DNA from 2 places in the Pseudomonas sp. NPDC090208 genome. Region 2 is predicted to be linked to the other one. Evidence: predicted binding sites of a transcription regulator. Region 2 holds the regulator's gene; the other holds the start of a gene.
The links. Region 2 encodes sigma-54, which starts transcription at its own class of promoters, with help from an activator protein. Its sites were predicted from a motif close to ANTGGCATNNANNTTGCTNT; they were not measured.

Region 1: the regulator sigma-54 is predicted to act here: its motif matches at 3,108-3,127, upstream of ACIPL0_RS15785 (CmpA/NrtA family ABC transporter substrate-binding protein).

The regions. Positions count from the first base shown of each region.
Region 1 is NZ_JBIVCU010000008.1:226,937-234,420, reverse strand. It holds gene rlmKL (bifunctional 23S rRNA (guanine(2069)-N(7))-methyltransferase RlmK/23S rRNA (guanine(2445)-N(2))-methyltransferase RlmL) at 1-1,053, opposite strand, end outside; gene rmf (ribosome modulation factor) at 1,616-1,831, shown strand; gene ACIPL0_RS15790 (quinone-dependent dihydroorotate dehydrogenase) at 1,991-3,013, opposite strand; gene ACIPL0_RS15785 (CmpA/NrtA family ABC transporter substrate-binding protein) at 3,278-4,510, shown strand; gene ACIPL0_RS15780 (ANTAR domain-containing response regulator) at 4,485-5,060, shown strand; gene ACIPL0_RS15775 (nitrate/nitrite transporter) at 6,146-7,357, shown strand; gene ACIPL0_RS15770 (protein kinase) at 7,376-7,484, shown strand, end outside.
Region 2 is NZ_JBIVCU010000002.1:132,435-139,918, forward strand. It holds gene ACIPL0_RS03610 (aminotransferase class V-fold PLP-dependent enzyme) at 1-374, opposite strand, end outside; gene ACIPL0_RS03615 (DUF3820 family protein) at 429-692, opposite strand; gene ACIPL0_RS03620 (PA2169 family four-helix-bundle protein) at 926-1,396, shown strand; gene ACIPL0_RS03625 (HPr family phosphocarrier protein) at 1,599-1,871, opposite strand; gene rapZ (RNase adapter RapZ) at 1,888-2,745, opposite strand; gene ptsN (PTS IIA-like nitrogen regulatory protein PtsN) at 2,748-3,212, opposite strand; gene hpf (ribosome hibernation-promoting factor, HPF/YfiA family) at 3,225-3,533, opposite strand; gene ACIPL0_RS03645 (RNA polymerase factor sigma-54) at 3,610-5,103, opposite strand; gene lptB (LPS export ABC transporter ATP-binding protein) at 5,292-6,017, opposite strand; gene lptA (lipopolysaccharide transport periplasmic protein LptA) at 6,017-6,565, opposite strand; gene lptC (LPS export ABC transporter periplasmic protein LptC) at 6,552-7,124, opposite strand; gene ACIPL0_RS03665 (KdsC family phosphatase) at 7,135-7,484, opposite strand, start outside.

The DNA.
Region 1 (7,484 bases), on a different contig from region 2:
CACCGCAGCTTCCCAGTTCAGGCACGCCTGACGCAGACGCTCGCCGAGGTTCTGGTAGAGGTACAACAGGCTCGCTTCGTCGCCCAGACGCTCGCCGTACGGCGGGTTGCAGATGACCAGGCCTTTCTGGTTCTGGTCCGGACGCGGTTCGAAGGTGGCGACTTCGCCCTGATAGATCTTGATCCAGTCGCTCAGGCCGGCACGCTCGACGTTGTTGCGGCCCGGCTGGATCAGCCGTGGATCGGCTTCGTAGCCGCGAATCCACAACGGCGGTTTGGCCAGACCGGCTTCGGCGCGGGCCAGCGCTTCGTCGTGCAGCTTGCGCCACAGCGCCGGGACGTGGCCCAGCCACGCGGAAAAGCCCCAGCGCTCGCGCTTGAGGTTCGGCGCAATATCGGCGGCGATCATCGCCGCTTCCACCAGGAACGTACCCACACCGCACATCGGGTCGGCCAGCGCGCCGCCTTCGGCAGCGATGCGTGGCCAGCCGGCGCGGATCAGCACCGCCGCCGCCAGGTTTTCCTTCAGCGGCGCGGCGCCTTGCTGCAGGCGATAGCCGCGCTGGTGCAGGCTGTGGCCGGACAGGTCCAGCGAGAGGATCGCCTCGCCACGGTCCAGGCGCAGGTGTACGCGCAGGTCCGGGTTGATCTTGTCCACGGACGGACGCGAACCGTCGGCGGCGCGCAGTTTGTCGACAATCGCATCCTTGACCTTCAACGCACCGAAGTGGGTGTTGTCGATGCCCGAGCCGTGGCCGCTGAATTCAACGGCGAGGGTGCCATCGGACTCCAGATGGTCGGCCCAGTCGATGTCGTGCACGCCGTGATAGAGATCTTCGGCGTTCTTCATCGGGAAGCGCTTGAGCACCAGCAACACACGGTTGGCCAGGCGCGACCACAGACACAGCCGGTAGGCGGTTTCCATGTCGGCGTCGCCGCGAATGGTGGACGTGTGTTCGCGGGTTTCCTGCAGGCCGAGGGCCGTGGCTTCCTCAGCGAGCAGACCTTCGAGGCCTTTGGGACAGGTGAGGAACAGTTCGTAACGGTCCGACATGGGTATTCCATTCATATGGCGGGACTACGCATTGTCCGGCCCGATTTCAAACAGACGCCTTTCTTGGAGAACGCCTGCGCGGCACACCGGTTGTGCCTCCACCGCAGCGATACATTTCGTCTGCGGCAGACCATCAGCCATAAAATCAGCCAACAGTGTGATATTAAAAAACCACTATTCAGCACGACAACGGCGGCAATAAAAAGTCACATCACCGACCCTTCGTCGTTTTATCTCTGACGCCAATCGGCCATCTCATGCACATGAGAAGCACTGGCGATATCCGTGGAGAGCCACGGTTCAGGGGCCTTGCCAGAAAAACAGCGTCGTAAAACACGACACTTCTTATCGTCGTAATGCCTGAATGGTTACGTTCTTATGACAAAACGGTCATTCACAGCATCCCGTCCATTGGTTAGAAATCAACTCAGGTTGTCGCCGCAACGACGACAGCACCACGCCCGTGACGCCGGCAGCGGGCTTGTAACGGCAGATGATTTCTGCCCGACCTCAACCTGAGGTCTCCAGGGACATAACAGTCAACAAACGAGGGCAACACCCTATGAGAAGACTTAAGCGTGATCCGTTGGAAAGAGCTTTTTCGCGCGGATATCAATACGGCGTAACTGGTAAATCCCGTGAGCTTTGCCCCTTTACTCTACCGTCTGTGCGCCAAGCCTGGATCAATGGCTGGCGGGAAGGACGCGGCGACAACTGGGACGGTATGACCGGCACTGCGGGTATCCACAGACTCAACGAACTTCACGCGGTCGGCTGACACTCAACGAACAACGTAACGAAAGGTAGATTCCGAAACGACAGGATTCCTTTTACAACGCGAGCCGATTTCCCATCACCATGCGCGCCCCATCCGGGCGGCGGGCTGAGAAGCCCAGGAGGGGTTCCCTTGAGGAACCCCTCTTTTTATTCCGAGCACTTAACGCGGCATTGCGGCGATGGCGTCTACCGCCTCGCGAATGAGCGCCGGGCCTTTATAGATGAAGCCCGAATAGATCTGCACCAGGCTCGCACCCGCCTCGATCTTCTCCGCCGCATGACGCCCTTCGGTGATACCGCCAGCGGCAATGATCGGCAGTTTGCCGCCCAACTCACCCGCCAGCACCTTGACGATATGCGTGCTCTTCTCGCGCACCGGCGCACCGGACAGACCGCCGGCCTCGTCAGCATGGGGCAGGCCTTCGACGCCCTGACGGCTGAGCGTGGTGTTGGTGGCGATAACCGCATCCATGCCCGACTCCAGCAGCGCACTGGCGACCAGTACGGTTTCTTCGTCACTCATGTCAGGCGCAATCTTGATCGCCAGTGGCACGCGCTTGCCGTGACGCTCGGTCAGGGCCTCCTGACGCAGGCGCAAGGCTTCGAGCAGTTGCTTGAGCGAGTCACCGAATTGCAGGCTGCGCAGGCCCGGGGTGTTCGGCGAACTGACGTTGACCGTGACGTAGCTGGCGTGGGCGTAAACCTTGTCCAGGCAGATCAGGTAGTCATCGACTGCGCGCTCGACCGGGGTGTCGAAGTTCTTGCCGATGTTGATGCCCAGCACACCGTTGTACTTGGCGGCTTGCACGCGGCTGACCAGATTGTCGACACCGAGGTTGTTGAAGCCCATGCGGTTGATGATGCCTTCGGCATGGGGCAGACGGAAAATCCGCGGCTTGGGGTTGCCCGGCTGTGGCCGCGGCGTGACCGTGCCGATTTCGACGAAACCGAAGCCCAGTTGGGCAAAGCCGTCGATGGCCGCGCCGTTCTTGTCCAGACCGGCAGCCAGGCCGACCGGGTTGGGAAACTGCAGGCCCATGACCGTCACCGGCAACCGCACCGGCGCCTTGTTGAACAGGCTGTTGAGCCCCAGACGGCCGCCGGCACCGATCAGGTCGATGGACAGATCGTGGGAGGTTTCCGGGGAGAGTTTGAACAGTAACTGGCGGGCCAGGTTATACATGGGCGGGCGCGGCTCGTTTGCGGCTGAAGTCAGCGGCGGATTATAGACGCCCGCGCCGGGCGTGTCGCGAAGTTTGCCGTGCTTGCTGCGGTTCGCTGGCATATCGCTTGCTTGAGCCTGTTTGACCACCTCGCGCCAATGGCGGCGCGGAGCATCGGACAATGACGTCGTTGTCGTCCCGGCCATGGCCCGGACGAGGCGGCGTTTTTTTATGGAAGGCCCTTCGTCGGCAACAGCAGACGGTCTTCAGGCGGAACCGAAAACATGAATGACACCCTCAACACCTCGCTGGCCTGGGTCAATGGCAGTGATGCGCCGGAACTGAACAGCATCGACGTCGGCTTCATGGCCCTGACCGACAGCGCCTCATTGATCGTTGCCGCGACCCAGGGCTTCGCCCAGCCTTATGGCCTGAACATCAACCTGCAGCGCCAGCCGTCCTGGGCCAGCCTGCGCGACCGTCTGGTCAACGGCGAACTGCACGCCGCCCACAGCCTTTACGGACTGGTGTACGCCGCCCAACTGGGCCTCGGCGGCCCGGCCAAAGACATGGCGGTGCTGATGGGGTTGAACCAGAACGGCCAGAGCATCAATCTGTCCCGCGCGTTGCAGGAAGCCGCCGTGCTCACTCCTGACGCACTGGATCGGCGCACGCACCAAAGCGAATCAAAACTCACCTTCGCCCAGACCTTCCCCACCGGCAATCATGCGCTGTGGCTGTATTACTGGCTGGCGAGCCAGGGCATTCACCCGCTGCACGACGTCGATAGCGTGGTGGTGCCGCCGCCGCAAATGGTCGAGCACCTCAAGGCGAAGCGTATCGACGGCTTCTGCGTCGGCGAACCCTGGGGCGCCAGCGCCGTCCGCCAGCAGCTCGGTTTTACCCTGGCGACCACCCAGGCGATCTGGCCGGACCATCCGGAAAAAGTCCTCGGCTGTCGCCTGAAGTTCGTCCAGCAGTACCCCAACACCGCCCGCGCGCTGGTCATGGCGATTCTGGAGGCCAGCCGCTTTATCGAACAAAGCCTGGACAACCGCCGCAGCACCGCGCAACTGCTCAGCGCGCCCGAGTATGTCGACGCGCCAGTGCAAGACATCGAAGCGCGTCTGCTGGGCGAATACGACGACGGTCTCGGCAACCACTGGCACGATCACCACGCCGTGCGTTTCTACCGCAATGGCACGGTGAACATGCCGTATCTGTCCGACGGCATGTGGTTCATGACCCAATTCCGCCGCTGGGGCCTGCTGCGCGAAGATCCGGATTACTTCGTCGTGGCCCGCCAGGTCCAGCAACTGGATCTTTATCGTCAAGCCGCCAACGCACTCGGCGTGCCCGTGCCGGATTCGTCCATGCGCAGCAGCCAGTTGATCGACGGCAAGGTCTGGGATGGCAGCGACCCGGCCGGTTACGCCCGCAGTTTCAAACTTCATGCACTGGGTGATACTCAACAGCAGGAGGAACGCCGACATGCTGCGAATCCTGCTGATCAATGACACGCCAAAGAAAGTCGGCCGGCTGAAAGCCGCGCTGGTCGAGGCCGGTTTCGAGGTGATCGACGAGTCCGGACTGATCATCGACCTGCCCGCCCGCGTACATGCCGTGCGCCCGGACGTGATCCTGATCGACACCGAATCGCCGGGCCGCGACGTGATGGAGCAAGTGGTACTGGTCACCCGCGATTTGCCCCGCCCCATCGTCATGTTCACCGACGAGCACGACCCCGGCGTGATGCGCCAGGCGATCAAGTCCGGCGTCAGTGCTTACATCGTCGAGGGCATCCACGCCCAGCGTCTGCAGCCGATCCTTGATGTAGCGATGGCACGTTTCGAGAGCGATCAGGACTTGCGCGCACAATTGCACGCCCGCGACCAGCAACTGGCCGAACGCAAACGCATCGAAACGGCCAAGGGCCTGCTGATGAAAATGAAAAACTGCAACGAGGAAGAGGCCTACACCCTCATGCGGCGCCAGGCCATGAGCCGGCAGCAGAAGCTGATTCAGGTGGCCGAGCAGATCATCGCCATGAGTGAGTTGTTGGGGTGATCTGTGTTTATTGATCTGCTGAAGGGCGCTGAATCAGTGGTTGTCGGGGCGTTTGCCAGATTGCTATCGCGAGCAGAGCTCCCTCCCACGGATAGACAGTGTTCGCCGGATCTGCGCATGGCAACACAATCCGTAAAACCACCACAGAAGCCGGCTCCTACCGCCTTCGGCCAGAAGCAAAGGCAGCTGGCATTGACTGCTACGTGCAAATTGCGTTCAGCCAGAGAGTTGGTGGTGCTGGTGACGGCGCCTTCGCGGGCGAACCCGCTCCCACAGGGAATGCGCTCGCTTGGCTTTTGCTTTTCAGCTTTTGACCTTGGGGCCCCGTTCCAGAAGGCCGAACGCAGGCGATGCGCAGTGGCGCCGAGCGGCATGGATGCCGCGAGAGCCGCGTGGGCCATGGATGGCCCATTCGCGGCGGGCCCACGGAGCATTGCCGGAGTGCGGGTATGCCGAGCCTGTGGCGAGGCACCGGATGGCGGCGTAAGAAGCCCTTGGTTACTTGGGGCTTTTCCAAGTAACTCGCCGTCAGGCGAAACCAAGCTGCGTTAGCAGCTAAAGCGTCAGGCCAGACACACCGAGTGCACAGGTTTTACGACGACTGCGTCGCCGCTCGCAGGGCAAGCCAGCTCCTACAAGGGACCGCGTAACGTGCCGAAGGCGAAACAAGGCTGCGTTAGCAGACCAGCAATCCATCAGACACACCGAGTGCGCAGGTTTTACGACGACTGCGTCGCCGGTCGCAGGACAAGCCAGCTCCTACACCGAATGGCGTTGATTCAGAAACGAAGCGGTGTCGGTGATGACGCCATCGCGGGCAAGCGCGGCCCTACGTTCCATCATCTGGCCCACGTTTTGCTAGATAGGTTTCACAGGTAGCCAACGGCGGTTGCCTCCACACACGACAAAGACGTCGCACACCCCTTCGCCAACGCGGAACGGGTTGCGACGTTTTTTGCGTTTTGGCCCCCAGAAAACGGGCCGGGTGGAGCGCCGCCATGGTGCTTCACCTGCAAGACCTGACCCGTGACGGTGCAAGCAAGCAACAACGCACCGACAATGATTTCCTGCAGATGAGGTGTGAGATGAATACAAGTTTCTGGAAAGCCGGCCACAAACCCACGCTGTTTGCAGCATTCCTCTATTTCGACCTGAGCTTCATGGTCTGGTACCTGCTGGGCCCGCTCGCCGTGCAGATCGCCGCCGACCTGCACCTGACCACCCAGCAGCGCGGCCTGATGGTCGCCACACCGATTCTGGCCGGCGCGTTCCTGCGCTTCCTGATGGGCATGCTGGCCGACCAACTGTCGCCAAAGACCGCCGGCATCATCGGCCAGGTCATTGTCATCGTTGCACTGTTCTGCGCCTGGCAACTGGGCATCCACAGCTATGAGCAAGCCCTGCTGCTGGGTGTGTTCCTCGGCATGGCCGGCGCGTCGTTCGCCGTCGCTTTGCCGCTGGCCTCGCAATGGTATCCACCACAGCACCAGGGCAAGGCCATGGGCATCGCCGGGGCCGGCAACTCGGGCACCGTATTCGCCGCGCTGATCGCACCGGTGCTGGCCGCCAGTTTTGGCTGGAGCAACGTGTTCGGTTTTGCCGTAGCGCCGCTGGTACTGACCCTGATCGCCTTCTCGCTGATGGCGCGCAACGCTCCGGAACGGCCAAAAGCCAAATCCATGGCCGACTATTTCAAGGCCTTGGGCGACCGTGACAGCTGGTGGTTCATGTTCTTCTACAGCGTCACCTTCGGCGGCTTCATCGGCCTGGCCAGCGCCCTGCCCGGCTATTTCAACGACCAATACGGCCTGAGCCCGGTGACCGCCGGCTACTACACCGCCGCCTGCGTGTTCGGTGGCAGCCTGATGCGCCCACTGGGCGGCGCGCTGGCCGACCGTTTCGGCGGTATTCGCACGCTGTCGGGGATGTACGCCGTGGCCGCCATCTGCATCGCGGCCGTGGGTTTCAACCTGCCCAGCTCGTGGGCGGCACTGGCGCTGTTCGTCGCCGCGATGCTCGGTCTGGGTGCCGGTAACGGCGCGGTGTTCCAGTTGGTGCCGCAGCGTTTCCGCAAGGAAATCGGCGTGATGACCGGCCTGATCGGCATGGCCGGCGGCGTTGGCGGCTTCCTGTTGGCAGCCGGCCTGGGCGCGATCAAGCAGAACACTGGTGACTACCAATTGGGCCTGTGGCTGTTCGCCCTGCTGGGCGTGCTGGCCTGGTTCGGCCTGATGAACGTCAAACGTCGCTGGAGAACCACCTGGGGTTCCGCCGCCGTCACCGCTGCGCGCGTCTGATTGCTGCAAGTCCTGCCCATGAATCAGCCTTTGACGTTGCCAGCCCCACCGGCCACCGGCCTGCAGTTGCGTTGCGCGGAATACAGCGCCAGCGGCCCGCGCGCCGAGAATCAGGATGCTCTGCGCA
Region 2 (7,484 bases):
TGCACGCTGTTGTAATCCAGATCGCTGATCAGCACCTGATCGCCCGGCTTGAGGCCGTTGTAGTTGCGAATCAGTGATTGCAAAGACTCGGAAGCGCAGCGCGTGAGTGCTACTTCATGAGCGGGAATGCCCAGCAGGTCGGCCAGATCGGTGCGAATGACTTCGCTGTCGTGGGTGTCGAAGCGCTGCCGTACATACACCGAGTTGCTGCGGTTCACGTACGCCAGATGCTGCCCGTAGGTGCGCAGCGCTTCCCGGGTCATGCGCCCGAAATAACCGTGCTCGAAGTTGAGCGGTCCTGGCTCTAGATCGTATTGGCCGGCGACTTCATGCCAAAAGGCTTCGTCGCGGGCCTGTTCGACAGCTGATTCCATTGCAGCGATTGAGGCACTGTTCATCGGGGCTACTCGCACTCGGTCAAAAAACGGTCAAGAGAAGCGGATAGGGGTCTTCAGCGAGTTCTGTCGTAGCGGCTCGCGAGGCTTGCTGCGCAATGGGTCGAGGAGGGCGGAAAGGCCGTTGTGGTCGATCTCGTGCATCAACGCCAGCAGACTGCCCAGTTCGCCCGGTGGAAATCCCTTGCGGGCAAACCAGTTCAGGTAGTCACCGGGCAGGTCCGCAATCAGCCGTCCCTGATATTTGCCAAACGGCATTTCCCGCGTCAGTAGAAGTTTAAGTTTCTCCGGGTTCATGGCTGTGCCGTCTGTCCTTTTCAGTGAACTTGAAAGATACGTGCATTCTGCAACTACGCCAACGCACAGATCATGCAGAAAGCGCGGCGAGGCTGTATCTTGATAAAAGTAACTGTATGAAAAATAACGATTTAATTTGTAGTTTCGACTGGCACGGGCGATGCAATTACTCAGTTATCGAGTGTTTTCATCGATCCGGTTTCTCGAATAACCTGCCAGAAAGGAACTGCAAAATGACGGATATCAATAAAGAAGCGATCTCGGTCCTCAACGACCTGATTGAAACCAGCAAAGACGGCGAGAAAGGTTTTCATACCAGCGCCGAAGACGTCAAAAACCCTGAAATCAAAGCGTATTTCCTTTCGCGCTCTTCGGAATGCGCCTCGGCGGTTCGTGAGCTCCAGGCCGAAGTTCGCGCCTTGGGCGGTGATCCGGAAAACTCTTCCAGCGCCGCTGGCGCGGCTCACCGCATGTGGGTCGAGCTGAAGGCCGCCGTGACGGGCAAAAGCGACGAAGCGGTGCTGAATGAAGTCGAGCGCGGCGAAGACCATGCGCTGAAGGCTTATCGCGATGCTCAGCAGAAGGCTATCGAAAAAGCCTTGCCTACCAACGTTGTCAGCCTGATCCAGCGCCAGCTCACTGGCGTGCAGGCCAACCACGACAAGGTCAAGGCGCTGCGTGACAGCGTGCGTCGGGCCAGCTGATTGGTTTGATGCCAGCCATAAAAAAACGCCAGATCAGTCTGGCGTTTTTTATTGGCTGCTGAACAGCTTGAGAGTGGGAGGGAGCCCTGCTCGCGAAGGCGTCGTGGCAGTCGCATCCGTAATGTCTGACCTGGCGCTTTCGCGAGCAGGGCTCCCTCCCACGGATAATTACCACCGCTTTCAGTAGCGCTGACCCAAGGCCTCACTCACCCTCATCAAACCTGTTGTTGATCAGCTCGATCAGACCTTCCAGCGCAGCCTGTTCCTGGTCGCCCTCGGTCAGCAGGTGTACGTCGGTGCCTTTACCGGCGGCCAGCATCATCACGGCCATGATGCTCTTGCCGTCGACCATGCTGTCGGGGCTGCGACCGATCTTGATCAGGCACGGGTATTTGCCGGCGACGCCAACGAATTTGGCTGCGGCGCGGGCGTGCAGGCCCAGCTTGTTGATGATGGTGATCTGGTGAGCGGGCATTGCGGTCGGGATCCTTTCAGCTGAGGTCGCGATGGCGGACCTGAACGTTCTTGAGCGATTGCTGCAGCACCCGACCCAGACGTTCGGTCAGGTAGACGGAGCGGTGGTGTCCGCCGGTGCAGCCAATGGCAATGGTGACGTAGGCACGGTTGCTCGCGGCGAAACGCGGCAGCCATTTGGTCAGATAGGCGCTGATGTCCTGAAACATTTCTTCGACATCCGGTTGCGCATCGAGGTATTCGGCCACCGGCTGGTCGAGGCCGGATTGCTCGCGCAGCTCCGGTTTCCAGTAGGGATTGGGCAGGCAGCGCACATCGAACACCAGATCGGCGTCCACGGGCATGCCGCGTTTGAAGCCGAAGGATTCGATGAGGAAGGCCGTGCCTGGCTCGGGTTTGTTCAGTAGGCGCAGTTTGAGCGTGTCACGCAGTTGATAGAGGTTCAGGCGCGTGGTGTCGATGGTCATGTCGGCCAGATCGATGATCGGTCCGAGCAGGGTCTTTTCATCACGGATCGCTTCGGCCAGCGAGCGGGTTGCGGTGCTCAGCGGGTGGCGGCGGCGGGTTTCCGAGAAGCGCTTGAGCAGCGTCGACTCATCGGCATCGAGAAACAGGACGTCGCACTGGATATGGCGACTGCGAACCTCTTCGAGCATTCGCGGAAAGCGGGTCAGATGGCTGGGCAGGTTGCGCGCGTCGATGGACACGGCCAGCAGCGGTTCAGCCAGCTCGGTATTGATCAGCGCGCGCTCGGCAAGCTCGGGGAGCAGGCCGGCGGGCAGGTTGTCGACGCAGTAGAAACCGCTGTCTTCGAGAACATCGAGGGCCGTGCTCTTGCCGGAGCCGGAGCGGCCGCTGACGATGATCATGCGCATGGTCAGTGACCGTTCTGTACGTGCAGTACGACGTTGTAGAGTTCGTCGGCGCTTTTGGCGCCCCTCAGGCTGGCGCGGACTTCGCTGCGGTCAAGCATGCTGGCGATCTGGCGCAGCAACTCCAGGTGCGCATCGGTTGCGGCTTCCGGGACCAGCAGGACGAACAGCAGGTCTACGGGAGCGCCATCGATGGCGTCGAAGTCGACCGGCGCATCCAGATGCAGGACGGCGCTGATCGGTGAGGTGCAGCCCTTGAGCCGGCAATGGGGGATGGCGATGCCGTTGCCAAAGCCGGTCGAGCCGAGTTTTTCCCGGGCAATGAGGCTCTCGAACACCAGCTGGCTGTCGAGTTCGGGAATTTCCCGGCCGATCAGGTTGGCGATTTGTTCGAGAACACGTTTTTTACTGCCGCCTGGCACGTTCACGAGTGAACGGCCAGGGGTCAGGATGTTTTCAAGTCGGATCATGGGTGGGGAGTGTCAGCGAGCGGCCGCACCTTTGAGGATGCTTTGCTGCTTTTCCTTATGCTTGAGCAATTGTCTGTCTAGCTTGTCAGTGAGCAGGTCGATGGCGGCGTACATGTCGTCATGTTCGGCGTTGGCAACCACCTCTCCTCCGTGGATATGCAGTGTGGCCTCGATTTTCTGCTTCAGTTTCTCGACGGCCATCGTCACCTGCACATTGGTAATCTTGTCAAAGTGCCCTTCGAGCTTTTTCAGCTTCAGCTCGACGTATTCGCGCAGGGGCTTGGTCACTTCCAGTTGGTGTCCACTGATGTTGACTTGCATACAGCTTCTCCTTCGTTGCCAGTGCATTAAGAGGCAGGCGTGGTGCCTGCCACTGGAACGCTGTGGCGGGTGACCTCTACATCAGTCGCTTGCGCTCGCTCGAAGGTGCGATCCCCAGGGATTCGCGGTACTTGGCGACTGTGCGACGGGCCACTTGAATGCCTTGTGCCTCCAGTAAACCAGCGATCTTGCTGTCGCTCAACGGCTTTTTCTGATTTTCCGCGGCAACCAGTTTTTTGATGATTGCGCGAATCGCCGTGGACGAGCACTCGCCGCCTTCGGAGGTGCTGACGTGGCTGGAAAAGAAGTACTTGAGTTCGTAGATGCCACGCGGGGTGTGCATGTATTTCTGCGTGGTCACCCGGGAGATCGTCGACTCGTGCATGCCCACCGCTTCGGCGATGTCGTGCAGGACCAGAGGCTTCATCGCTTCGTCGCCGTATTCGAGGAAGCCGCGCTGATGCTCGACGATCTGGGTCGCCACCTTCATCAGGGTCTCGTTGCGGCTCTGCAGGCTCTTGATGAACCAACGTGCTTCTTGCAACTGGTTGCGCATGAAAGTGTTGTCGGCGCTGGTGTCGGCGCGACGCACGAAGCCGGCGTACTGTGGATTGACCCGCAGGCGCGGTACGGCTTCCTGGTTGAGTTCGACCAGCCAGCGTTCGTTGTCCTTGCGCACGATGACGTCGGGGACGACGTATTCGGCTTCGCTGGACTCGATCTGTGAGCCGGGGCGCGGGTTGAGGCTCTGGACCAGTTCGATGACCTGACGCAGGTCGTCTTCCTTGAGCTTCATGCGGCGCATCAGCTGTGCGTAGTCACGGCTACCGAGCAGGTCGATGTAGTCACTGACCAGGCGTTGGGCTTCGGCCAGCCACTTGGTCTTGACCGGCAGCTGGCGCAATTGCAGCAGCAGGCATTCGCTGAGGGTGCGGGCGCCGACGCCGGCAGGTTCGAACTGCTGGATGCGGTGCAGAACGGCTTCGATTTCGTCCAGCTCGATGTCGAGCTCGGGATCGAAAGCGTCGAGCAGCTCTTCCAGCGATTCGTCCAGATAGCCCTGATTGTTGATGCAATCGATCAGGGTCACGGCAATCAGGCGGTCGGTGTCGGACATCGGCGCCAGATTGAGCTGCCAGAGCAGGTGGCTTTGCAGGCTTTCACCGGCGGACGTACGGGTGGTGAAGTCCCACTCGTCATCGTCGTTGCTGGGCAGGCTGCTGGCGCTGGTCTGGTAGATGTCTTCCCAGGCGGTGTCGACCGGCAGCTCGTTGGGGATGCGTTCGCTCCACTCGCCGTCCTCGAGGTTGTCGACGGTCGGCGCGGCTTCCTGATAGGTCGGTTCCTGGATATCGGCGTTGGGCTTCTGTTCGATGTTGTCGGCCATCGGGTCGGCATTATCGAAATCGTCGCCTTCTTCCTGGCGTTCCAGCATGGGATTGGACTCCAGCGCTTCCTGGATTTCCTGCTGGAGGTCCAGGGTCGACAACTGAAGCAAGCGGATGGCCTGTTGCAGCTGCGGTGTCATCGTCAGCTGCTGGCCCATTCTCAAGACTAGCGAAGGTTTCATGGCAGGGGCTTAACACCTTGTTCGCCGGCGCTCGTGCGCGCCATCCACTACTGGGCGCCAGAAGGCGCCAAATTAAGCAAATTATATGCCTGAAACCGAGGTGTTTGCCTAGGGTGCGAAGACAATTAATCCGGGGCTGGCGATGAGCGTATGTTGCCGGTCGCGTTCAGCCCCGTGCCGTTCCTTGATTACAGGCGGAATTCGTGACCGAGGTACACTTCCTTGACCAACTGGTTGGCCAGGATGGTTTCGGCATCGCCTTCCGCGATCAACTGCCCATCGTTGACGATGTAGGCGGTTTCGCAGATATCCAGTGTTTCGCGTACGTTGTGGTCGGTGATCAGGACACCGATGCCCTTGGCCTTGAGGTGATGAATGATTTGCTTGATGTCGCCCACGGAGATCGGGTCTACACCGGCAAACGGTTCATCCAGCAGGATGAATTTCGGCGCAGTGGCCAGCGCGCGGGCGATTTCAACACGACGTCGCTCACCACCGGACAGGCTCATGCCAAGGTTGTCACGGATGTGGGTGATATGGAATTCCTGCAGCAGGCTTTCCAGTTCCTTGCGACGTCCGGCGCGGTCGAGATCCTTGCGGGTCTCGAGGATCGCCATGATGTTGTCCGATACCGACAGTTTGCGGAAGATCGACGCCTCTTGCGGCAGATAGCCGATACCGGCGCGGGCGCGGCCGTGCATCGGCTGGTGGCTGACGTCCATTTCGTCGATCAGCACACGGCCCTGATCGGCCTGCACCAGGCCGACGATCATGTAGAAGCAGGTGGTCTTGCCGGCGCCGTTGGGGCCAAGCAAGCCGACGATCTGGCCGCTCTCGATGGACAGGCTGACGTCACGGACGACCTGACGACTCTTGTAGCTCTTCGCCAGGTGTTGGGCTTTCAGCGTTGCCATTACTGGGCCTTCTGCTGGTCGGTTTTCTTTTTCGGCTGGATCACCATGTCGACGCGAGGACGCGCCTCGGTCAGCTTGCTGCCTGTAGCGCGACCGGCGCTGGCGAGCTTGCGTTCCGTGTCATAGACGATTTTCTCGCCTTGCGTGGTGTTGTTGTCCTTGTCGACCACCTTGGCCTTGTCGATCAGCACGATGCGGTTTTGCGGCGCGTGGTACTGGATGGTGACACCCCAGCCTTGCACGGGCTTGGTATCGCCAGCGGTCTGCAGTTGCTCGAAGTAGGCCAGATTGCCGACCGAGGTCACGACGTCGATATCGCCGGCCGGGGTGCGGGTCATGGTCACTTTGTTGCCGGTGACCTTCATCGAACCTTGAGTGATGATCACGTTGCCCGTGTAGGTGGCGATACCTTGTTTGTCGTCCAGTTGAGCATCGTCTGCCTGAATGCGGATAGGCTGATCCTGATCATTCGGCAGAGCCCAGGCGCTAACGCTTCCCAGTGCTGCGCCCAGGCCAAGCAAAATAGGGAGGGTTTTAAGGAGCCTCATACTGTCCTCTTGCGTTCGATAGCAGGTGTATCCTGCTTTCTTTTAAATAGGCTTTCATACCCGTACCGGTGCTCACACCGTTGAATCCGTCGATTCTAACGGGTTGCGCAGTTTCCGCATATTGCTTCTGAGGGAATACTGTCATGCGGCTACTGGTGATGATCGTGGTGCGTTTTTTCTCGTCGGTGCGGTTGATGCGCACCGAATCGATCAGCTCGACATGGTCGCCGCCAGGGGACACCTCGGCGCGTACGCTCTGCACGTGCCAAGGGTATTCCGAACCGCGAAACATCTGCAGTACCGGCGTGGTCATCAGGGTGACGTCGGTGGCTTTCAGGTGTTCGACCTTGTCCGCCGTCATGTCGTATTGCATCCCGCCATCGGGCAGGTACTGAATGCTGTGGGCGTTCAGGGCGTAATAGTCGATGGCGCTTTCATCGACCGCCGTCTTGGGCTGGTCCATGAAGCTTTCCGGACTGATGTTCCAGTAGCCGACCGCTGCCAGCAGCAGGGCCAGCACGCCGAAGATCAGAAATGTACGAAACTTTTTGCTCAGCATAGGTGCACTTCTATAGGTAGGCGGCGTGGGCCGCTTCGAGATTGCCCTGAGCGTTCAGGATCAGCTCGCAGAATTCACGGGCAGCGCCTTCACCGCCTCGTGCCTGGGTTGTGCCGTGGGCATGCTGACGAACGAAGCCGGCGGCATTGGCCACTGCCATGCCCAGGCCGACGCGACGAATCACCGGCAGGTCCGGCAGGTCGTCGCCCAGATAGGCCACTTGTTCATAGCTCAGGTTCAGTTGCTGCAGTAATTCGTCCAGGACCACCAGCTTGTCTTCGCGGCCCTGATAAAGATGGGCGATGCCCAGGTTCTTTGCCCGGCGTTCGACCACCGGGGTCTTGCGGCCACTGATGATGG